3 regions of the Arthrobacter sp. UCD-GKA genome follow, and region 1 is predicted to be linked to each of the others. Evidence: riboswitches for the same ligand, from Rfam matches in the RefSeq annotation. Region 1 holds a riboswitch; each other region holds the start of a gene.
What was found. A riboswitch is a leader RNA that binds a small molecule or an ion and turns the genes downstream of it on or off. The one in region 1 is predicted to bind cyclic di-AMP.
Positions count from the first base shown of each region.

Region 2: linked by a shared signal. The riboswitch ahead of BLJ79_RS09195 (C40 family peptidase) and the one ahead of BLJ79_RS19065 (C40 family peptidase) in region 1 are both predicted to bind cyclic di-AMP.
Region 3: linked by a shared signal. The riboswitch ahead of BLJ79_RS15910 (M23 family metallopeptidase) and the one ahead of BLJ79_RS19065 (C40 family peptidase) in region 1 are both predicted to bind cyclic di-AMP.

Region 1 is NZ_MOLR01000013.1:101,964-109,653, reverse strand. It holds gene BLJ79_RS19100 (response regulator transcription factor) at 1-137, opposite strand, end outside; gene BLJ79_RS19095 (hypothetical protein) at 273-503, opposite strand; gene BLJ79_RS19090 (cold-shock protein) at 752-1,135, shown strand; gene BLJ79_RS19085 (DUF3027 domain-containing protein) at 1,158-1,625, shown strand; gene serC (phosphoserine transaminase) at 1,816-2,937, opposite strand; gene BLJ79_RS19075 (iron-dependent transcriptional repressor DtxR) at 3,134-3,829, shown strand; cyclic di-AMP (ydaO/yuaA leader) riboswitch at 3,914-4,097, shown strand; gene BLJ79_RS19070 (M23 family metallopeptidase) at 4,173-5,108, shown strand; cyclic di-AMP (ydaO/yuaA leader) riboswitch at 5,236-5,390, shown strand; gene BLJ79_RS19065 (C40 family peptidase) at 5,546-6,223, shown strand; gene BLJ79_RS19060 (HNH endonuclease) at 6,559-7,056, shown strand; gene mobA (molybdenum cofactor guanylyltransferase) at 7,053-7,690, shown strand, end outside.
Region 2 is NZ_MOLR01000004.1:644,233-651,922, reverse strand. It holds gene BLJ79_RS09215 (F510_1955 family glycosylhydrolase) at 1-795, opposite strand, end outside; gene BLJ79_RS22865 (DUF6153 family protein) at 1,153-1,599, opposite strand; gene BLJ79_RS09205 (cation diffusion facilitator family transporter) at 2,404-3,495, opposite strand; gene BLJ79_RS09200 (ArsR/SmtB family transcription factor) at 3,492-3,854, opposite strand; gene BLJ79_RS09195 (C40 family peptidase) at 4,028-4,936, opposite strand; cyclic di-AMP (ydaO/yuaA leader) riboswitch at 4,942-5,102, opposite strand; gene BLJ79_RS09190 (recombinase family protein) at 5,715-6,308, opposite strand; gene BLJ79_RS09185 (DUF302 domain-containing protein) at 6,699-7,118, opposite strand; gene BLJ79_RS09180 (MFS transporter) at 7,207-7,690, opposite strand, start outside.
Region 3 is NZ_MOLR01000008.1:405,561-413,250, reverse strand. It holds gene BLJ79_RS15915 (coiled-coil domain-containing protein) at 1-1,595, shown strand, start outside; partial or broken gene BLJ79_RS22520 (amino acid permease C-terminal domain-containing protein) at 1,753-1,926, shown strand; gene BLJ79_RS15910 (M23 family metallopeptidase) at 1,996-2,949, opposite strand; cyclic di-AMP (ydaO/yuaA leader) riboswitch at 3,037-3,210, opposite strand; gene BLJ79_RS23400 (hypothetical protein) at 3,645-3,791, shown strand; gene BLJ79_RS15905 (type 1 glutamine amidotransferase domain-containing protein) at 4,120-4,899, shown strand; gene BLJ79_RS15900 (NAD(P)/FAD-dependent oxidoreductase) at 5,192-6,604, opposite strand; gene BLJ79_RS15895 (hydantoinase B/oxoprolinase family protein) at 6,601-7,690, opposite strand, start outside.

The sequences.
Region 1 (7,690 bases):
GCAGCCAGGGCCTCGCGGCCGTTTGCTGCCGCCACCACCTCGAAGCCTGCAAAGCGCAGGGAGGTGGAAAGCAATTCGCGGATGTTTGGTTCGTCGTCGACGACCAGGAGCTTTGCTTCGGGGGTTTTGGCATTCATGGGTACCAGTCTGCAACCGCTATCTGTAAGAACCCTGTGTGTTCGTTGTGCATGCAAGGGCGCTTGGCAGCACGAACGCCGCCAAGGTGCCCGGAACTTGCCGGAGACGGGCCCCGGGAAGCAACCTCGGGGAGGCTAACGGGAGCGGCGGCGCTCGCGGAAGTTCAGGACCAGGACCACCATGAGCAGGATGAAGGCCAACGGCAAGCCGTAGAGCGCAACGGCGAGCAATGCGGGCGCCGGGGCCGCCTGCACCATGTACTGGATCAGGATGACGGCCAGGGCGGCCAGCGAGACGATGGCGATGCCTCCGGCCAGGAAGGTCAGGATGCGCTGGGAAGCCGGGGTCGGGGCGGTGGTGTTCACCCCTTAAAACTACCGCGCACCGGGCAAAGAGCCACATCGGGAACCGGCCCCGGGCCATGGAAGGGGGCAAGCCGCTGATGTCGTACCCTAGAAGATATAGACTTCCCCGGACGCAAGAGCCCGCCCACAAGCCCCATCGGGGCCGGGTTGCGTGGTTTCGCGCCGGGAGATCGCCAGAAATGGGAACGCGGAACGGTTTTCGACCCCCGTGGTTGGCCCATTGTGACCCAAGGACGAGGTAGCTAGACGTGCCAACCGGCAAAGTGAAATGGTACGAACCCTCCAAGGGGTTCGGGTTCCTGGTAACCGACGAGGGCCAGGAAGTGTATTTGAACGCCTCGGCGCTGCCCGCGGGCGTGACCGAGCTGCGCGCAGGCACACGCATGGAATTCGGCATTGCCGAGGGACGCAAGGGCGCGCAGGCGCTTAGCGTGCGCATCCTTGACGATGCACCCTCGGTGGCCCGTGCCAAGCGCAAGCCGGCCGTTGACACCGCAGTGCTGATCGAGGACCTCATCAAGGTGCTCGACTCGGTCTCCAACGGGTTGCGCCACGGCCGCTACCCGGAAAAAGCCCATGGCGCCAAGATCGCAGCCGTGCTGCGCGCCGTAGCCGACGACTTGGACGCCTGATCACATGGCACGCAAACCGATAATGGACACAACCCTGGCGAAGGCCGTTGACCAGGCACGCGCAGCGCTGCTGGAGATCACCGACGAATCGATGATCGGCGAACACCTCGAGGCGGTCAACGACGGCGAACGCCTGGTGACCCACCGCTTCGAGGCGCTGCGCATCGGCTACGAGGGCTGGTGCTGGTTCGCGACGCTGACCCGCATCCCGCGCGCCCAGGCCAAGGACATCACGGTGTGCGAGGTCGGGATCCTTCCCGGCGAGGACGCACTGTTGGCCCCGGCTTGGGTGCCCTGGGCCGAACGTGTCCGCCCGGAGGAAATGGACGCCGAGCGTCGCGCCGCCGAAGAGGCCGCTGCCGCGGAAGCCGGCGTCGAGGCCCCGGGCCAGGAATCCGGCGAGGCCGATGCCGATGCTCCCACGGACGGCGAGGTGGCGGCGCCCGAGGGCACCGAAGCGCAGGATTCCGAAGACCCGGACGCCAAGTAGTCGAATAGGCACCCGGGGGACTAGTCTCCTGGAGTGTCGAAGGGGGCTGGCGGTGACCGAATGGTCACTGCCAGCCCCCTTTCCCGTGCCCGGTTTGCCCTCCGGCAATGCGGTCAACGGCGAAAAGGCGGCGCCCCGGCACGTGGTGTTGGCCCGTGCCGGGGCGCCGCCCGTATGCCTTGCGAAGTCGCTAGCTGTTCTTCAGCACGTACTCGATGCACTTGAGCAGCGAAGAGACGTCCTCTGGCTCGATGGCAACGAACGTCGCCACGCGCAGCTGGTTGCGACCCAGCTTGCGGTACGGCTCCACGTCGACCACGCCGTTGGCGCGCAGCGTCTTGGCCACCGCGGCGGCATCGATCGAATCGTCGAAGTCGATGGTGGCGATGACGTTGGAGCGGTCCCCGGGTGCGGCGACGTACGGGGTGGCAACCTCGGAGGCCTCGGCCCAGTCGTAGATGCGGGAAGCCGAGTCGGCCGTGCGCGCTGCGGCGAACTTCAGGCCGCCATTGGCATTGAGCCACTGCACCTGGGCGTTGAGCGAAACCAGGGTGGACAGGGCCGGGGTGTTGTAGGTCTGGTTCAGGCGCGAGTTGTCGATCGCCGTCTTCAGGTTCAGGAAGTCGGGGATCCAGCGTCCCGAGGCGGCAATTTCCTCGGCGCGGGCAATTGCCGCCGGGGAGAAGAGTGCAATCCACAGGCCGCCGTCGGAGGCGAAGTTCTTCTGCGGGGCAAAGTAGTAGACATCGGCCTGCGAGACGTCCACGTCCAGTCCGCCGGCGGCGGAGGTCGCGTCGATGACGACCAGGGCGCCCTCGTCGGCACCCTCAACCCGGTGCACCGGGGCGGCAACGCCCGTGGAGGTCTCGTTTTGTGGCCAAGCGTATACGTCCACGCCCACCTCGGCTACGGGAACCGGACGGGAACCGGGCTCGGAGGTGATGATCGAAGAGGGCTCCAGGAACGGGGCCTTGTTGGTCGCGGCGGCGAACTTCGAGCCGAACTCGCCGAAGGACAGGTGCTGGGCCTTGGTGCGGACCAGGCCGAAGGCCGCGATGTCCCAGAACGCGGTGGATCCGCCTACGCCGAGGACCACTTCGTAGTCGGCCGGGGCGTTGAAGAAGGACTTGAGGCCCTCCTGGATCTCGCGGACCAGGTTCTTCACGGGAGCCTGGCGGTGCGAGGTGCCCAGAAGCTGCGTACCTGCGTCGAGCAGTGCCTGGACCTGCTCGGGGCGGACCTTGGAAGGTCCGGCACCGAATCGGCCGTCCACGGGCAAGAGGTCTTGGGGAATAGTCAGGCCGGTGCTCATGTTGCTCCTCATAAGGGGGGTTTTACGCTTTGACACCCTCGCATCCGCTGTCTGATGCGATTCGGGGATGCCCAGTTGTTCAATAATCCCGCACTCGGACGCCCAATGCGTAATAGCGAGTCGGAAATGTGAACGCAGGTAGAGTGGGAAGCGTAGTGATCTCTTGTAAAAATCAACCCATGCGGGAGCTGCAAACGTGTCAGACCTGATCGATACCACCGAAATGTACCTGCGCACCATCCTGGAACTCCAGGAGGAGGGCATCATTGCCCTGCGCGCACGTATTGCCGAGCGCCTGGGGCACTCCGGGCCCACGGTTTCGCAAACGGTGGCCCGCATGGAGCGCGACGGGCTGGTCGTGGTCACCACCGACCGGCACCTCGAACTGACAGAGCTTGGCGCGGAAGTCGCCACAGGTGTGATGCGCAAGCACCGCCTGGCCGAGCGCCTGCTGGCCGACGTGATCGGCCTGGAGTGGGAGTATGTCCATGAGGAAGCCTGCCGCTGGGAGCACGTGATGAGCGAGCGCGTGGAGCAGCGGCTGTACAAGTTGCTGGGCCAGCCGGCGGCTTCCCCGTACGGAAACCCGATCCCGGGGCTCGAGGCGCTGGGCGGGCCCGGATTGACCGAGATCTCCGTGAGTGTCCAAAATCTCGATTCGGCACTGCTGGACGGAAACGTGGGCCCGGTCCGCATCGAACGCCTGGCCGAAACCATCCAGGTGGAACCCGAGCTGCTGGTGCAGCTCGATGAGGGCGGCATCCGCCCGGGGGCCCTAGTCACGCTCGAAAGGGCCGGGGAGTACGTGGTGGTGCGGGTCGAGGGCATCGAGGGCGCACTGGAGCTTCCGACCGAGGTCAGCGCCCATGTGTTTGTCCGCCGCATGGATTGATAACGGAATTGTAACTTTGGCATAAACCCCGGTAGGGTTTCTCGTTGGGTTGCACTTAGGCAATCCAGTCCTGATCCGGTTCGCATAACCCTACCGGCGGATCCAGGAGCAAGAATGCCCGGTAGGGGCGGAGGACCCATTTCAACCGTTCCTGGCCATTGGCCACGGATCTTGGGGTGAAGTTGAGTCCGCCTAGGTGGGCTCGGCCGAGTTGATCTCATGACTCGAATCCGACAGCTAACTTCGCAGGCGATATATGAGAGGTTGACATTTGACTCAGCAGCACACCTCCGGCCGCCGTCGTGCGTCCGGACCCGTTGATGCTTTGCCTGCTGAAGGCTCCTTGGAGCAGATCGTAGACACCGCCCTGAGCGGTGAAAACACTTCCCGACGTCCCGGCCGCCGCGCACTGAGCGTGGTCCCGGAAGCCGTCGAGGCAACTGGTTCCCTGCAGTACATCGGCCGACGCTTCGATGCGGGCCTGCGGTACGGCGCATCCCCGGACGCAGCAGCCATTGCCGCCACCGAGATCCCCGTGGCCCTGGCCGCCCCTGCGGCACCGGTGGCCGCCCCGGCCGAAGCCGACGAGCTGGACAACGTCATCAAGTTCGCTCCCCGGCCGCAGCGCTCCCGCATGGGGTTCACGCACAAGATTGCCGCGGTTGCCGCCGTTTCGGGCCTGGCCTTCGCCGCAGCATCCCCCGGGCAGGAGCCCGAGGGCGCCGTCGCCGACGCCCAGCGCGTTGCCCAATCGGTCGTGGTTGATGTCCAGGCCCCGACCGGTGACGAGGTCAAGATCGAACGGGCCTCGCTGACCAGCGAATTCACCAAGGAAGACAAGCTGGCCACGGTCATGACGGCCGCCGGCGGCGATGTCACCAAGATCGCCACGAGCGGTGTACTGGCCCAGCCGGTCGACAGCATTCGATTGACTTCGCGCTTCGGCCACCGCAAGAATCCGACCGGCCCCGGCTACATGAACCACAACGGGCTGGACTACGCGGTTCCGATGGGTACGCCGATCAAGGCCGCAGCCGCCGGCACCGTCGTGCAGGCAGCCTGGGCGGGCCACTCCGGCTTCCGCGTGGAGATCGACCACGGGAACGGCTTGCACACCAGCTACAACCACAACTCGTCCTTGAAGGTCGCCGTGGGGCAAAAGGTCAAGCGTGGAGAAGTTGTCTCGCTCAGTGGCAGCACGGGTAACTCAACCGGCCCCCACCTGCACCTCGAGGTCATCGTCAACGGCAAGTGGGTAAACCCCGAGGGCTGGTTATAACGGCAATTGTCACCGTTCCGTGACCGGAACGTGACTTTTGGATTCGCTTCATATATTCTAAGTAAGTGCTCAGGGACCAACCCTGATCACCGCCGCGGGAAGTGCCGAGCACTGCCAGCCCACGGTGTCCGTTCAAAAACTCGTTTGGCAGTGGCGGGGGACCCACTTTCGGTTTCCACACCAGGAAGCCTTGGGGTTAAGTAGTTCGGCCTGGCGGCCGGATTGCCGAGTGACTCCCACTCGAACCCGACAGCTCACCTCGCAGGCATCAGGAGAGGCATTACTACGTGACTACACGTCAAGCATTGGGCCGCCACCGCGCGACCCCGGTTCGGACCAACCCGCTAGAATCCATCTCGAAGGCCGTAGCCTCGAACGCTGGATCGGTTGGCCGCCAAGCCGCAGTCATTGCAGCCGCATCAGGTCTCGTTTTGACCTTGGGCGTTCCCGCAGCCCAGGGCAACGTATCCCGCGAAGCAAGCGCCGTCCCCGTTGAAGGCCTTTCCGCAGAGCGCGTAGCCGTCAAAGCCGTCTCGGTCTCGACCGAACGCGCCAAGGACCTGAACATCGAGCGCGCAGCGTTCACCTCCAAGCCGGCTCCGGCTCCCGTCGTGATCGCCGTGGCCAACGAGGTCACCCCGCGCTCCACCACTTCCTCGACGCGTTCCAGCAATGCCGACGCCTTTGCACCGGTAACCCGCTCGAACCGCGGCACCACCGAATCCACCTCCTCGGCCCCCAAGGTCAAGAGCGACTCGGTCAACACCGCCAACCTCTCCGGCATCGCGGCAACCGCTGCCAAGTACGTGGGCGTTCCCTATGTATGGGGCGGCAACACCCCGTCGGGCTGGGATTGCTCCGGCTTCGTCAAGTACGTCTACGCACAGCACGGCATCAACATCGCCCGCGGCACCTCGGCCATCCGTGGCTCGGGCCAGTTCGTTCGCACCTCCAGCCCGAAGCCGGGCGACCTGGTGTTCCAGAACGGTGGCGGCCACGTCGGCATCTACCTCGGTGGCGGCAAGATGATCGGTGCACAGAACCCGACCGTCGACACGATCCTTCACGACGTCTCCCGCAACCCGCTCTACGGTTACTACACCCTCAAGGGCTAAGCTCAAGCGTTCCAAGGCCCCCGGGCGATCCGCAAGGATCGACGGGGGCCTTGTCTGTTAATCCCCCCAACAGGGCGTGCGTCCGGGACGGCAGGTGCGGCCCGTGGCGCCCGATGCCCACGGGAACGGCCGAAACGCCCCTCCAGGGGGTGTACCGCGGGAAAATTTCCGGTGGATTTTTTAACCAGTTGCCGACAAATGCGAGCAAAACAGTCATCCATTGTCTTAGGCTAGGGCACAGGAGCCAAAGCCGAGTGCCGCGTGCGCCACCGTGAGGGATTTCCGTCGTGGACGGGTCCCTCTGTTGCGCCGGGTCAGGATCAGAGGATGCGCACATGCGAACCCTTGTACTGAATGCAGGATTTGAACCGCTGGCGGTCATTACCTTCCGCCGGGCACTTCTCCTTGTCCTCACCGGAAAGGCCACCGTCCTTGCCGATGACGACCGGGACCCGGTCGTCGGGGTCAACCATGTGGTGCCCAGGCCCACGGTGATCCTGCTGAACCGCTACATCCGCCTGCCGTACCGCTCCGTCGTCAATGTCTCGCGCCGCGGGGTGCTGCGCCGCGACGGGCACCGCTGCGCGTACTGCGGACGAAGCGCCAACACGATCGACCACATCGTGCCGCGGAGCCGCGGCGGCGAGGATTCATGGGAGAATTTAGTAGCGGCATGCCAAGGCTGCAACAGCGCCAAGGGAGACCGGACGCTGGCACAGCTGGGCTGGAAGCTGCGGTTCGCCCCGAGCCGACCGCGAGGCGCCCAATGGTTCATCACCGAACTGGAACGCCCCGCAGAGGCTTGGAGTCCCTTTTTACGGAGTGCAGCATGAAATTCGATGCGATCATCGTGGCCGGTGGCCGTGGGTCCCGGCTCGGCGGGGTCAGCAAGCCCCTTCTTGAACACCGCGGCGAGACGTTGCTGGAGCATTCGCTCAACGCCGTCCGTGATGCCCAGGCCATCGCCGTGGTCGGCGCCCATGCCCTGGCCGAAGCCGTCACCCGGTACATGGACTGTGCCCCGGACCACCAGCGCGTGGTCATCACCCGCGAGTATCCAACCTTTGCGGGCCCCGCCGCGGCGGTCGCCGCCGGACGGGCCGCCCTGGACGACGGACCAGACGACGAAAGCGCGCAGCGCGAAAACGAGGCTTCCGAGCTGACAATCGTGCTGGCCTCCGACCTCCTGGATCCGGGCCCGGTGGTCGCGGCACTGCTGGCCGCCACCGACAACCCGGTTCAGGGAACCGAGGCATGGGTGCCCCAGGATGCCTCAGGGGTGCTGCAGACGCTCTCCTGCGCTGTCCTCACCTCCTCCCTGCGCGAAGCCATCAGCCGGGCCTCCGAACCCCGAGGAAGTCTCGAGAATGCGTCAATGATGCGTCTGCTTGCTACAGTGCAGATGGAACGACTGAAGCTTCCCGACGCGGACTTCAGCGACATCGATACGCCCGGGGATGCCGGGCG
Region 2 (7,690 bases), on a different contig from region 1:
GATGTTTCCATCCGCGGTTCGGGTGGCGCCCATGGCCGCCGGTTGGTCGACCTCGGTACCGGTTCCTTTCCAGGAAAGCCCGGCGTCGAGACTCAGGTGCACGCTGCCTTCGGGTGTGACGCCCACGATGGTCATCGGATCCGCGAACGCGGCCGTAAGGAGCCGGGGTCCTCCGTTGGGGGCAGACCAGGTTTTTCCGCTGTCCAGAGAGCGCCACACTCCCTCCTCGGTGGTGGCCAGGACCACGGTACTCTCGGGGTTTCCCACCAACGCATAGGGAGTTGGTGACATGGGACCGATATCCGACCATTTTCGGCCATCAACGGTTGAACGGAGGTTCCCGTCGTAGCCGATGATCAGGTCGTTGGTCACGGTCAACGCATGAAAGTCGGATTCCCCCTGCAACGAGAGGGGTGTCCAGGATTTTCCGCCGTCGGTGGATTTCGTCAGTCCCAGGGGATTTGGCAGATCGGTGCCCGGCCCGGGATGCCCGGAAGCGTAGAAGGTCCCATCCGATGCGGCGGTGAATCCCATGAGGTCTATCGTTGGGCCGATCTTTTGGGGAACGGTATCGGTGGCGTCAAAGAGGCCGTTGTGGGTGGCGAGCAGGACGCGTTGGGTTGATTCTTCGATAGTGATGGCGTGGATGTGGCCATAGGGGTTGGCCGGGGGCGGTGCGTCGGCGCTTGAACTCTGGGGCTCACCGCACGCGGCAAGCCCCAGAGTGGCGAGCGCGGCGATGGCCGTCGCAGACCACCTTCGGGTACGTCGAAGTATGGGCAGGGTGGAAGACATGGTTCTCCAAGGAAAAAAGAGCAAAGTTGAGCCTGCCGGGGCGAGTTTTTTGGGTGCCCCACACGCACATAATGCGTGGATGGGGGCAGCGGACCGCTAACCAAAAGCGTCGATCGGGTCGGCAAATGTTACTCGTTGGGCAGAAGTGGTTTTCCCAAGGCGCTCATCGCCGATTCGTGGTGTCGTTCAAGATCCGGAGTCACCACAGCAACTACGGATGTGGGGTCGGTGACGACAGGACAGGTGGCCCTGCGCGCGGGCACCTCGGGGGAGCCAAGGACGGCGCTAACATGGGGGCTACTCTGCCGAAAAAGGGCACGAAAAAGGGGATGCCTGGCCTGGGGTGAGGCACTGCTCTTACGTACGACTGATCGAAAGCTGAACCAGTGAAGGTGTTGTGTGGGTGCGACTTTGCGGAATCCAGGTCACCGGTGGGGCCGATAGCCCACGTCCGGGGACCGGCCGGAAGGCCCGGGAAATCAGGTGGAAAAAGATTCCACCGAGAGACAGCGCAAGGACACACAGGCCGAGCGCAGCCGATTCTATGCCGTTCAACGAATCGACCGCAAGAGATGCGGGGGACTCGTCTATCAGGGTGTGCTGCCCCAGAACCGACTGGTGGGTCAGGTCCGGTGAGGAATCAGGAATCGACTGGTGGGTGACAGCACTGGGGGAACTATGGGTTCCGTGCGGCACCTGGTGATCCACGCCGAGGATGTGCATCGCGAGCAGGCCAAGGACCAGCGCCACCATCAGGAATGCAGGGCGAAACACTGAGGGCAAGATTGCTCGTCGTTTGTTCACGGCGGGCGTCCTTTCCTGGAAGTGGTTTCTGAGCTGCTGATGTGGTGGTTCGGTAACGTAGATAGGATTCAGGCCACACCGCGAAAAACGTGGTGCCTTGAGCGGTATGGTAACCGTCGAGACCCGTGGCAGGATCGCAGCTGCTGCTGCCGTCGCCGCGTTAACGCCGACAAATGCCGGGTCGGTGAAACCCTGAGCTTGTACCCGGCTGCCCCATGTGCCTCCGAATCATTTTACGCGCGCGGGCACGCGAATGAACAATCACGCAGCGCAATTGCCCATCACCATAGTGGTTGGGGTCTGTGGCTCCGAATCATCCTTCAGAGGTCAGTTAATCCGAGCCCTTTGTCGTCGAGGCAGAGTGAGCGTTTTCCTGCCGGGGTCCCAACGGAGCGCCGGCACGTGCATGCCGGCCCTTTGACCGCCGGCATGGTGCGCCACACGAAGCGTTGCATTTTGTTGAACGAACCGAAATCCAAGACTGCGCCATCGAGTTTGGGAGCCAGGTCGCGGCTGACGCTGAGTAAGATTTCCTCGCCGCCCGTCCGGTTCCCCACATCGAGGGAATCGCTCCCTGACCAGCCCGGGCCACTAAGTAAGCAGCGAACGAACTTCTTCGGTTCCGACAGAGAGAAGTACAAGCCCTGTCCGCGACAACCTCCGGTCCCCTGGTAGCAATGCAGCAACCCACCGAACGCCACGATCATCGTTAAGGCCTCCCAGGTCACTACGAAGTTGCCGTGCCCGGGGACACTCGCCGACAGGACCTGCCCAGTCCTTGGAGTTGACATCTGACCGGCTTCCTTAGCGATGGCCGGCATGCGTGGACAATTCACCGTCGACCACACCGTCGTCTGTCGACGTGATGGCTTTGAGGACTACGTCGTCGAGTTTCGGGAGCGCATGCCCAAGCCGATGCTCGGCATCCTTGATGATCCCCTCAACACTCGAGAGCTCCGCATCGGCGACAACGATGGTTGCCGCGCCCTGCAGACGATGCCCTACCCATCGCAACTGCAGCCGTGACACGGACAAAATGCCGGTCGTGCCCTCAAGAACGCTCTGCGCACGGGACACCAGATCGGGTTCGATGCCGTCCATGAGCCTACGGCCAATGCTTTTCACCGTCCCGAAAAGCAGAACAATGATCGCCACCGAAATCAACAGACCAATGATCGGGTCAGCCAGCGGGAAACCGAGCATTACACCCACGGCACCGAACACCACGGCGAGGGACGTGAACCCATCTGTGCGGGCATGCACGCCATCGGCGACGAGCGCGGCAGATCCAATTTTTTGCCCAACACGGATGCGGTACACCGCCACGATCTCGTTGCCAGCAAATCCGATCACGCCGGCCGCGAGCACCCACCACAGATTTTCCAGCGGTTGCGGGTTGAATAGCCGCTCGATCGACTGCCATGCGGCCAGAACCGCGGACAGTGCGATGACCACGACGATGAATAAACCGGCAAGGTCCTCGGCCCGCCCATATCCGTATGTGTATCGTTTCGTGGCCACGCGGCGTCCCAGAATGAAGGCAATCCACAACGGCACGGCGGTCAGCGCATCAGAGAAATTGTGGATGGTGTCCGCCAGCAGCGCCACAGAACCGCTGATCGCCACCACAATGACCTGCAAAACCGTGGTGGCCAGCAAGATCACCATGCTGATCTTCAAGGCACGGACGCCTTCCCTGCTCGCTTCCAAGGCATCGTCGATGGAATCGGAGGAATCATGTGTGTGTGGCACAAACAGCTCAAACAACCACCCCTTGAAACCCGAGTGGTTCTTGTGAGTGTGTCCGGCGTGGTCATGGCCATGAGGTTCGTGGGAATGGCTGTGGTTCTCGTGGCCATCGTAGGAGTGGTGGCCGGGCTGCTCGGTGGTGCTCATGCCGTGGCCTGCTCCGCGCGGTGGTGTGCTGGCACTCCGCCGAGTGCGTGCTCGGCCTGATAAATAGCGTCGACCACCAGCTGCCTAGCATGTTCGTTTTCCAGCCGGTACATGACTTTGGTGCCGTCCTGGCGGGTGGAGACCATCCGGGCCAGTCGCATCTTAGCCAGGTGTTGTGAGACCGCGGCCGGGGACTTGCCCACCGTCTCGGCCAGCGCACCGACTGCCATTTCACCGTCGCGAAGGGCAAGGATGATCCGCACCCGGGTGGCATCGGCCAGCATGGAAAAGACCTCCACCGCCAGCTCCACGTATTGGCTGTCGATATCCAGCGAGCAAACTCTATTATCTGCATTCATACGCATATTATGACATTAAATGGTCAACACGCCTCCATCCACCCTGTGGTTTGGATTGAGGCTCTGTCTGCGCTCACCGCGCGGATCCGGTAGAGAAAATTAGATTAAAAGAAAGAAACAGGGTCTCCGGTTGATCCTTGCGGATCGGCCGGAGACCCTGGAAAGCCTGTGTTTTAGCCCTTGAGGGTGTAGTACCCGTAGAGAGGGTTACGCGTAACATCGTGGAGAAGAGTGTCCGTTGTTGGATTCTGCGCACCGATCATCTTGCCGCCACCGAGATAGATGCCGACGTGGCCACCACCGTTCTGGAAGACCAAGTCTCCTGGCTTCGGGGAGCTGGTGCGCACGAACTGGCCCGAGGCGCGGATGGCCGAGGTGCCCCGGGCGATGTCGATGCCGTGTTTCGCGTAAACGTACTTGACGAAACCCGAGCAGTCCCATCCCGCCGGAGTGTTGCCGCCCCAAACGTAGGGAACGCCCCCGTATTTGGCCGCCGTAGCAGCAATGCCCGAGAGATTCGCGGTATTCATCGAGTCGCTCTTGGGCTTCGGAGCCGTGGCTTCCGGTGCGCTGTCTCGGTTCGAGCGGGTGACCGGGGCGTAAGCATCTGAATCGTTGCTGGAGCGTGTCACCGGGGCGGTGTCGTTGGAGGGCGTTTTCGTTGCGGTGTCGTTGGAGCGTGTCACCGGGGCAGTGTCGTGGGAGTGTGTTTTCGTTGCGGTGCTGCTTGGCGCAACTTTCTTGGCCACGGCAATCACTACGGGAGCTGGTGCCGGCTTGGAGGTGAACGCTGCGCGCTCGATCGTCAGGTCTTTGCTCTGCTGCGCAGGGACCGAAACGGCCTTGACGGCGACGCGCTCTGCGGATAGGCCTTCAACGGGAACGGCAGTTGCTTCGCGGGAAACATTTCCCTGAGCTGCCGGAACACCGAGGGTCAGTACGAGACCTGATGCGGCTGCAATAACTGCTGCCTGGCGGCCAACCGATCCAGCGTTCGAGGCGACTGCCTTCGAGATGGATTCTAGCGGGTTGGCCCGAACTGCGGTCGCGCGGTGGCGGCCTAGTGCTTGACGTGTAGTCACGTAGAAATACCTCTCCTGATGCCTGCGAGGTGAGCTGTCGGGTTCGAGTGGGAGTCACTCGGCAATCCGGTCCCTAGACCGAACTACTTAACCCCAAGGCTTCCTGTGTGGAAACCGAAAGTGGGTCCCCCGCCACTGCCAAACGAGTTTCAAACGGACACCGTGGGCTGGCAGTGCTCGGCACTTCCCGCGGCGGCGAGCAGGGTTGTTCCCGGGTCGTTCGCTTAGGATATAAGAAGCGTATCCAAAAGTCACGTTTTGATTACGAAATGATGACGGTCATCGTTATATTTAGCCCTCGGGGCACACCCATTTGCCGTTAGTAATGGCTTCAAGGCGGACATGTGGGCCATGTTTATCGCCGGTCTAGATCCCAAGGGTGGGAGAGCGAAGATCCGCTGTCAGTCAGGAAGTTTTGTTGTTGCTGCTGTTGTGGCGGCCCTTTCGCGGAGAATCGAAAGGATCTCGGGTCGATAGCGTTGCTGCACGCGATGTTTGGTTCCCTTCTGCATCTCAGCGATCAGCTTGCTGATCGATTCGGCGTGCCGAAATTCCCCGCCCGCAGCGAAAAAAGCTCTCAGCCAAGTTCCCTTGTCTAGGGGATAGCCACCAGCAGTGAAAGCGCGGATCAGTTGAACGACAGCGGCTTTACCGTTCCCGGTCGATAGTCGGCCTTGGGGGCCAGCGGTACAGCGGTGGGCGCTAAGCATGTGATGGTGGTCCCGGGCTGGGTTCATCTGGTGCCAGAGTCGTCTGCACTCCACTGGGGAATCAGTGATCACTGGCTTTTGACGGATCCTGCGTTTTGGCCAAGGTGACGGTAGAGCGTCGCGCGACTCCACCCGACCAAACGTGCCGCGTCTTCGGCGGTGCGTCCCTTCGCACGGGCGTCCTTCGCGATCGCGAGCTTGTCCGCGATCACTGCCGGGTCGGAGAGTGGCCGGCCGAACCGGGTGCCTGATTGACGCGCCGCGGCGATCCCGGCATTGACCCGCTCCACGATCAGCTCGCGCTCGTACTCGGCCAGGGAAGCCAGCAGGTTCAGCATCATCCGCCCGGTCGAGGTGGCCGGGTCGATCCCGTCCGAAATGGACCGGACGTTCACGCCGCGTTCGCGCAGCAGGTTCACGGTGTTCAGGACATCGACCAGGGACCTCCCCAGCCGGTCGACCCGCCAGACCACCACGGTGTCCCCGGCCTCGGCGTATTCCAGGAGCTTCTTCATCCCGGGCCGATCGACCGCGTTCCTGCTGCCGGAGGTGACATCGGCGAACACGTCGCGTTTCTGCACCCCGGCAGCGACCAGTGCATCCAGCTGCAACGTCGCATCCTGGCTCGAGGTGCTCACCCGTGTGTATCCTAAATGTCTCATCTCGACATTTTGGCTCAAGAACCCCTCTGCGACAACTGCGTGAGACGTTTTACAGTAAGACGACTTTTTGGAACAAAAGGCCTCCCGCGAATGAGCCACCGCCGATCGACGAAAACGGTGCCGTGCGCATGTCTTAGAAACCTTTAGGTTTTCAAGACGGTGGTTTCCCGGCTTATCCGCTCAATAACTGTTGTCCGTGGCTGCAACGCCCATCACTCTTTGCTGACTTGGCGGGTGGTGGTCGGCGCGTTTGGTGCCCTCACCACTGCCCGGAACCGGACGGTTCATGGGCCGAGTCCTAAAGTACCTGGATCCGGATGAAAACCAGGAATCGGTGCCCGTTAGCGATGTTGGAATCGTGCGAGCGACCTGTGCCAATGAGGTGAGAACCTAGGTACCTACTGTTCCGGAGATTTCCTTCAATGCCGCCTGAAGCCTGGCGTCGGCTTCGTTGGCGACCTCACGTGTCGCATCGCTCTGGCTGAGCTTGACCATGGTTTGCGGGTCGAAGGCCTCGATGGTGGTTTCCGTGGCGGCGGGAGCGCGACGTACGACGACGTTGCACGGGAGCAGTGCGCCCAGCTGCGGTTCGGCGGTGATGCCGCGTTGGGCCAGTTGCGGGTTGCAGGCCCCGAGAATGATGTAGTCCCCCACGGAGGCCCCGGCCTCCTGGCCCAGCTTTTGGGTGAAGGTCGCCTTCACATCGATCTCCGTCAGGACACCGAATCCCTGTTCTGCCAGGGCGCCGCGTGTCCGTTCGACGGCGTCTTGCCAGGACAGCGGGACGGTGATGGCGTGGGTGTAGGTCATGGCGGTTCTCCTCGGGTCGTGGTGTGGAGGCGTGCCGAGCGCGACTGCGTGCTCCGCCACGGCAGGGGACCTCGGTTCTGTGGCCATGCTACGGGTTGGTGTGGTCGCGCGGAAGTGTTGCCAGGGTATTGCCCGCAGGGGTCGGCCGGGGATGCGGTGGGTGCGTTTCATACATGCGGATCGCGACGATCAGCCCTGCGGCTGCACTGAGTGCCGCGGCCATCCAGACGCCGGCGTTGAGCCCGAACAGGTCGGCGACGATCCCGCCCAGGATAGCACCGACGGCATATCCGAGGTCGCGCCAGACCCGGTAGACGCCCACCGCGCGTCCCCTCCAAGCGGGATGGGCGACGTCGCCCACGGCGGCCAGCAGCGTGGGGTAGACCATGGCGGTTCCCGCGCCGAGCAATACGGTTCCCGAGGCCCAGGCACCAAAGCCGTCCCCGAGCGCGATGATCGCCAGGGCTCCGGCCTGGACCAACATGCCGGTGGTGATGAGGTGTTTGCGTCCGATCCGGTCCGAGAGAGCACCGGTCGCCATTTGGCCGATGCCCCAGACCCCGGGATACAGG
Region 3 (7,690 bases), on a different contig from region 1:
AGGCCGTCGGCGACGCCGAGGCCGAACTGCAGGACCTTGAGGCGGCGGGAACCGCCGCCCAGGCGGAAGTCGACGCCCAGCTGGCCAAGATCGGCGACGCCAAATCGACGCTGGCCGACGTCCAGCGACGTGCAGGCGATGCCGCGGCCGCTGTCGCTGCCAAGAACGCCGCGATCTCCGCAGCCAAGGACGGACTGACCTCGCTGCAGACGACAGCGCTGGACGCCGCCGAAACACTCGCGGCCAAGAACACGGCGATCGCCACTGCGCAGGCGGAACTCGACACCCTGCGCTCCGCTGCCGACGGCGCTGCCGCGGCGGTCAAGGCCAACAGCGACAAGCTCGCAACAGTGACGGTGGAAATCGCGGCACTTCAGCAGCAGGTCACCGCGAAGAACGCCGACATCACGGCCAAGCAGGCCCAGCTTGCGACGGCGCAGCAAGAGCTCGCGGCGCTGGCCGCCGGCAAGACCAAGCTGGAAGCCGAGATCACGGATCTCACCAAGCAGATCTCGGACATCAAGGGCAACAGCCCCGAGAAGACGCGCCTGCAGGCACTGCGGAAGGCCAAGCAGGACGAGTTGGCCGCAGTAGACGCCCAGATCCTCAGCAAGAACGCCACGATCGCCGGGTACCAGGGAGACCTGACCACGCTCCAAAACGCGGTCAACACCCTCAATTCCCAACTCCAGTCCAAGCAGCAGGAGAGCAGCGCCCTGCAGCAGCAGGCGGCGCCGCTCCAGGCCTCCCTGACCGCCGCCAACAACGCCGTCTCGACGAAGGAAGCCGAGATCGCCGCACTCAAGAACCAGATCCCCGCCCTCCAGGCGGCCGTCACCGCAGCCAACGGTGCCGTCACCACCAAGCAAGGCGAAATCGCCGCGCTGCAGGGCGAGCTGCACACGCTTGAGGCAGCCGCGGCCGACGCCGGGGCAGCCTTCACCGCGCAGCAGCAGGTCCTGGCGGACCTCGAAGCAGCACTGCCGACGCTGACCGAGGACCTTGCCGCCAGCCAGGAGGCGATTGCCGCGCAAAAGCTTGTCCTCGACGGGCTGAAAGGCGATCTGGCCGATGCCACTGCCGCCAGCGCTGCCGCGCAGTCCGCCGTCGACAAGAAGGCCGGCGAGCTCCAGGACCTGCAGGACCAGTTGCCGGCCCTCGCGAAGGCGGTACCCGACGCCAACGCCGCGGTGGCCGAGAAGCAAGGCGAGATCGCGGCCCTCAATGGCGACATGGACAAGCTGGTGGCGAACCTCACCGGGCTCAACGGCCAGATCGCCACGAAGGAAGCTGAAGTTCTCGACCTCCAGACTAGGGTGGCTCCGCTCTTGGCGCAGCTGAACGGGCTCAACGGCGAAATCAGCGCCACCGAAAACCAGTTGAAAGACCTGCAAGCACAGCTGACCAAGCTCGACGTCCAGGTGACGAACGCCCAGGCGGAGCTCAGCACGCTTCAGGCGAAGAAGGGCGCAAACAAGGACGCCATCGCAGCGCAGAAGAAGACCGTCATCGGCCTGCAGGATCAGCTCGGCACGGTGCAGAACCAGATCCGGGCCGTCGACGGGCAGATAGCGCTCGGGGGCTGCGTCGCCTGATCGGGCTCCCGATAGGTGCGCCCTGCCGGGAGTCGCCACCGCGTGAACGGTGTGGATGGACGGGAAGGGATCGGCCGCAATGGCCGGTTCCTTCCTGCGTGCTCGGCAGGGCTGACCATGACAGGTTTCGATGGCCCGGCAGGAATGCTCTCCCAGGTTCCTGATGCTGCAGCTGCACTGGGAAACCTGGCTGAGGTTCGCCATCTGGCTGCTGGTCGACCTGGCCATCTACTTCACCTACGGACGCAAGCACTCGCTCATGAACCCGGACAGCCCCCCGGCACAACGAGCGCGTGGTGCTGCCGCACGGGGAAACGTAGGAGTCAATTGATGCAGGGACCGCGGAATACAAGGGGCGTGCATTAGCTGCGTTCCGGAGAGGGAACGGCGACAATTGCCGTTAGAGCCAGCCCTCGGGGTTGACCCACTCGCCGTTGACGATGACCTCGAGGTGCAAGTGTGGCCCGGTGGAATTGCCCGTACTGCCCGCAAGGGAGACGGTCTCGCCGCGCTCGACCTTCTGGCCCACGGACACCTTCAGTGCCGAGTTGTGGTTGTAGCTGGTCTCCAACCCGTTGCCGTGGTCGATCTTCACACGGAAACCGGAGTGTCCGGCCCACTCGGCCTGGACGGCGGTCCCGGCGGCGGCGGCCTTGACCGGGGTTCCCGTGGGCACCGCGTAATCCAGGCCATTGTGGTTCATGTAGCCGGGGCCCGTCGGGTTCTGGCGGAAACCGAAGCGGGAGGTCAGGCGGATGCTGTCCACCGGCTGGGAGAGCTTGGTGACTTTTCCGGTGTCGGCGGTGGTGGCGGGCGCTGGCTTGGCTTTCGTCGCGACCTTGCCGGCGGCAGCGGTGGTGACGGGTGCCGGCTTGACTGCCTTGACGTACTTGCTGGTCACCGACGCGCGATCGACCGTGAGCTTGTCGTGGGCCGGAGCCTTGACGTCTGCGACAGACGTTTGGGAGACGCGCTGTGGAGCCGCGGCAACTTCATCGGCTTCCTGCGCGGGGGCGGCAGCGAAGGCCAGGCCGGTCACGGCGGCTACCGCGGCGAGCTTGTGCGCAAACCCAAGACGAGGGCGCCGGGTCCGGGGTGCGGACTTCAGGACGTTGTCCAGCTTGTCGCCTTCGGCGGGCGTCGCCAGCGAGAGCGGCCGCGCAACAGGCGCGGCAGGAATTTCGGTGGCGGCGATGGATACCGCCTCCGTGGAGGCTGCGTAGCGCGGGCTGGCCACAAAGCGGCGGCCACCGTAGTTCCGGGTTTCAGGATTCTCGAGGGAGTCCGGGACCGCGCTTGATGCGCGTCGGCCGGGGCGCCGGGAAGTGCTTTCGCCATTCATTGCGGTGTCCACGATCTGCTCCAGGGAACCGTCGGCAGGCGAAGCATCAACAGGGCTGGACGCGCGGCGGCGCCCGGAATTTTGCTGCTGGGTCAAATGATTACCTCTCATGTGTCGCCTGCGAAGTTAGCTGTCGGATTCGAGTCATGAGATCAACTCGGCCGAGCCCGCCAGGCGGACTCAGCTTCACCCCGAGATCCATGGTCCAAGACCAGGAACGGTTGAATGGGTCCTCCGCCCCTACCGGGAATTCTTGTTCCGCGATCCGCCGGTAGGGTTGTGCGATCCGGATCGGGACTGGGTTGCGCGAGTGCAACCAGATGTAAAACCCTACGAGGTTCAAGTAAAAGTTACAATTCCGTTATCAATCCATGCGCCTGACAAACACGTGGGTGCCGCCGGCGGTCGGAAGCCCCAATGCGTCCTCGATCCCCGCACCCGCACCAGGAGGTCCCACCGGCCCTCTTTGGGGTGACTAGGACCCCGGGCAGAAGCCAACATCGTCGAGCTGCACCGGCGGCTCCAGTTCCAACTGGATGATTTGGGCCCGGCGCTCTCCCGGGACGCCAGCGTAAACGTGATCAAGGAGACTGTCAGCCCGGGTCTGCACCGGTGCGGCTGCTCCCGTCCGCGTTGGCCAACCGGCTAGAATCGCCACCCGTGGTTCGCCACGTTCCCAACGCCTGTGGGTGAGGCACCGGCTTCATATGTCAAAGATCCGCAACACCTTCCAGGACTCGGGATCCCTTCTCAACGGAATCACCATGGCAAGCGGGCATCCCCCGTTGCTGGACACGAACATCACCGGCCGGCCCATCGGTTTGGGATCCAAGGCACGCTCGTACCTCATTTAGAAGGACCCTGACGCGTGCGTCAACGCGTCAGGGTCCTTCTGTGGGCGCTGGGAAACCTGAAGTGTCACGAAACAGCAAAGTGCGGCCATTTCCTTCATGAAGGTTGGTCGCTATTCCGCATGACAGGGCTTCTCTTGGGGGCGGCTCTGTCGGGGCCCGTCCCCAAGCCGATGGCCCAACGCGACATCCTGGAGCTAGGAACCCGACCATTGAACGCCGTTGGTGCTCACCGTTCGCAACTGCGAAATTCAGGATGGTAGACCGCACATGGGGGTAGGCAGGTCTCGGGTGCTCGCCTAGGGTGGGAAGTGGACGAAAGGAGCACTACATGAAGAAAATCCTCATGGTTCTGACCAGCGTTTCCGAGATCGCCGATACGGGAGAGAAGACCGGCTACAACGTGGCCGAGGCCGCACACCCCTGGAAGGTCTTCAAGGATTCCGGGCATTTCGTCGACTTCGCCTCCATCCAGGGAGGCCAGCCCCCGCGCGACACAGTGGACCCTGAAGATCCCATCCAGGTCGCCTTCACCGAAGACGAAACCACGCGCGCCGGCCTATACAACACCGCCCGCGTCGCCGTGGTTGACCCCGAACAATACGACGCCGTGTACCTCGTGGGAGGCCACGGCGCCATGTGGGACTTCCCCGACAGCGAAGGCCTGCAGAACCTGGTGGCCAGCGTCTACGACAAGGGCGGCGTGGTCGGCGCGGTCTGCCACGGACCTGCAGGCCTGGTGAACGTGGAACTGGACAACGGGTTCCGACTCGTCGAGGGCCGGAGGGTTGCTGCCTTCACCAACGAGGAGGAAGTTGCCGTGGGTAAGGAGAAGGTCGTCCCGTTCCTCCTGGCGGACCGGCTCGAGGAGCAGGGCGCCACCCACGTGCCGGCGGAGAACTTCACGGAGAACGTCGTGGTGGACGAACGACTGGTGACCGGCCAGAACCCCGCGTCCGCGGCCCGCGTGGCCAAGGAAATGGAGAAGCTACTGGCCGAGGTCATCCACCAGGAGAAGGTCGAGGAACACGACGAGGCCGCGGCACTTCGCGCCGAGAAGGACGCCGAAAAGGCTGCCAAGAAGGCGGCCGAGGCGCACACCGAGCACTGATGCCGCTGGAGCACTGAGACTTGCGACCGCCCCAAGAGGGGCGGCCGCGGGTCGTCGTTTCGAACATCACCGAGCGTCGCCGCTCCGAGTGCGTTAGCCGTCGATACCGCGCCTACGCCCCAAGCCCATGATTCCCAATCAAAGTTCCGTCATTGGACCGCCCATTGGTCGTCCAGCATCACGGGCGGGGCTTCGCTGTCCTGCGGCACGAACCGATCCAGCGCACGGACTTCCTGACCCGCGCAGGCAGCAGCTCCCGGGGAAGCCTCCGGCCGATGGGAAATCCGGGAGGTCAGGAATCGAATCCCAGCCCCAACGCGTCCATGGCCTTGAGCCAGAGCCCACGCCGACCCTCGTTCCGGTCCGAACGGGCAAGCTCGTACCGGGTAAGGTTGATCCCCGCCGCGCACACCGGTTCGGGCGGAAACGGGACCGCCCGACGCCTCACCATGTCAAGCCTGGTCCGCTCCGTATCCAGGCCATCAAGCAGGTCCAACATGGTGTCGGCGGCAAAACGGCTCGCCCCCATGCCAAGCCCCGTATGCCCCAGGACATAGGCGACGCGCTTCCCGAAAGCGGTTCCGTACTCCGCGCTGAACCGGGTCGAGGTATCGATGACTCCGCCCCAGGCATGGCTGAAAGACACCTCGAGCTGCGGGAAGGTCTCGAAGAACTGCTCCGCGAGTTTCCGGAAAGTCCCGGGGCGGTTCTCCAACTCGGTGGAGATGCGCCGGCCGTAGTGGTAGATCGCGTCGTAGCCGCCCCAGAGGATCCTCCCGTCCTCGGTCACCCGCGAATAGTGGAACTGGTTCGCGGAGTCGGTCAACCCCTCACGCGAGCGCCAGCCGATCGACTCGAATTGCCCGTCGGTCAGCGGCTCGGTGGCCAGGGCGTAGTCGTAGACCGGCACCGTGGTCATCCTGTTGCGGAGCAGCAGCGCGGGGAACGCGCTGGTGGCCAGCACGACCTTGCCTGCCACGATGTTCCCGGCCGGGGTGCGCACGCGCATCCCCGCTCCGTCGGCCTCTAGTTTCTGCGCCGGCGTGTGTTCGAAGAACACCACCCCCTGCCGGGCCAGCGCGTCGCGCATCTCCATCGCCAACTTGTACGGCTCCACCAGGCAGGTACCCACCGGATCCAATACACCGCCGATGAACGTCGGCGAATCGATGCGGGCCCGGGTTTGTTCCGCATCGAGCAATTCCAGCGGCCGACCATATTCCTTGGCCTTGGACACCGACGCAGCGAGTTCCTCCAGTTGGTGCGGTGCCGTGGCAACCTGGAGCTTGCCCGCCGCGCGGAAGCCCCCGTCGATGCAGGCGGTCCGGAGGTCGTCGGCGAACCCCTGCAGGTTCTCCAAACCCAGGCGTTCGAGATGGCTGGCTTCCTTGGGCCATCGTGCCAGGGCGTTGGCCAGGCCGTGGGTCACGCTGTAGGACACGAACCCTCCGTTGCGTCCGGAGGCCGCGCGGCCGATTTCCTGTGCATCCACGACGGTGATCGACCAGTCCGGGTGGCGTGCCCGGGCACGCATAGCCGCCCAGAGACCCCCGAAGCCGGCCCCGACGATGAGCAGGTCGCATTCGTGGCTGCCGACGAGGACGTCGGCGGGTTTGCGTTCGAATCCGTCGAACCACACCGCGGAGTTCACGGCGCCGGCCAGCGCGTCCTCGACCGCGCTGCCGGTCATGTTCGTGCCGGTCATGGGAAGACCACCAATCCATTGCGCTCGTCCGACTCGCGCGCCGACTCGCTGCGCTCCGCTGCCGGCCCGAAGCCGCCGCCGCCTGCGGTCTCGACGCGCACGATGGTGCCGGGCTGCAGCGTGGTGGAGGTCTTGGTTTTCACCATGGTTTCGGTGCCGTCCGGGGAGATGAGCGTGATTTTGGTCGGCTGGCCGGAGCTTCCCCCGGAGGCGCCCTCCGGGGCAAATCCCGCCTTGGTTTGTTCCGCGTAGAAGGTGGCCCGCTGCGGGTGCTCAAGGATCTCGTATTCCCGGCGCAGCCCCAGGCCGCCGTTGAACCTGCCGGTTCCCTGGGAGCCGGGAACGAATTCGTTGCGCAGGATCCGGATGCGGTAGTTCGTTTCCACGACCTCGGCCGGCATCACGCCCACGTTGGACATGTAGGTGTCCACCCCATCGAGTCCGTCGCCCTCGCCGGTGGCGCCGGTGCCGCCGCCCACCACGTCGGCCATGACGGCCGGACGTCCGGTGACCGGGGAGGTGCTGCCCACGTTCATGCAGAAGAAGCTGACGGTGCTGCTGCCCACGGCGGCCTCGGGCCACATGTCGGTCAGCGCACGGATCAACGTGTCGGCAAAGCGCTGGCAGGTATTGTGGCGGATCGACACGGCCGCCGGGGCCATCGGGTTGAGCACCGAGCCCAGCGGGGCGTTGATTTCCACGGCGCGCAGCAGTCCGTCGTTGGACCCCAGGTCGGGGGCGACCACGGCCCGCACCGCATAGACGATGCCGGCGCGGGCGCTGGCCCAGGGCACGTTCATGGCGCCACGGACCTGGGCGCTGGAGCCGGAGAGGTCGAGGTGAAGGGTGTCGCCGACCTTGCTGACCTTGGCATGGATACGGGTGGGCGGGCCGTCGAGGCCGTCGTCGTCGAGGAAGCCCTCGGCCTCGCCCTCGCCGTCGGGCAGATCCAGCAGGGCGTTGCGGACCGCGAGCTCGACCACGTCGAGGTTTCGGCGCATCACGGAGCCGACCACGTCCAGGCCGTACTGCCCGGCAAGTTCGTTCAGTCGCTGGTATCCCAGCACACAGGCGGCGCGCTGGGCG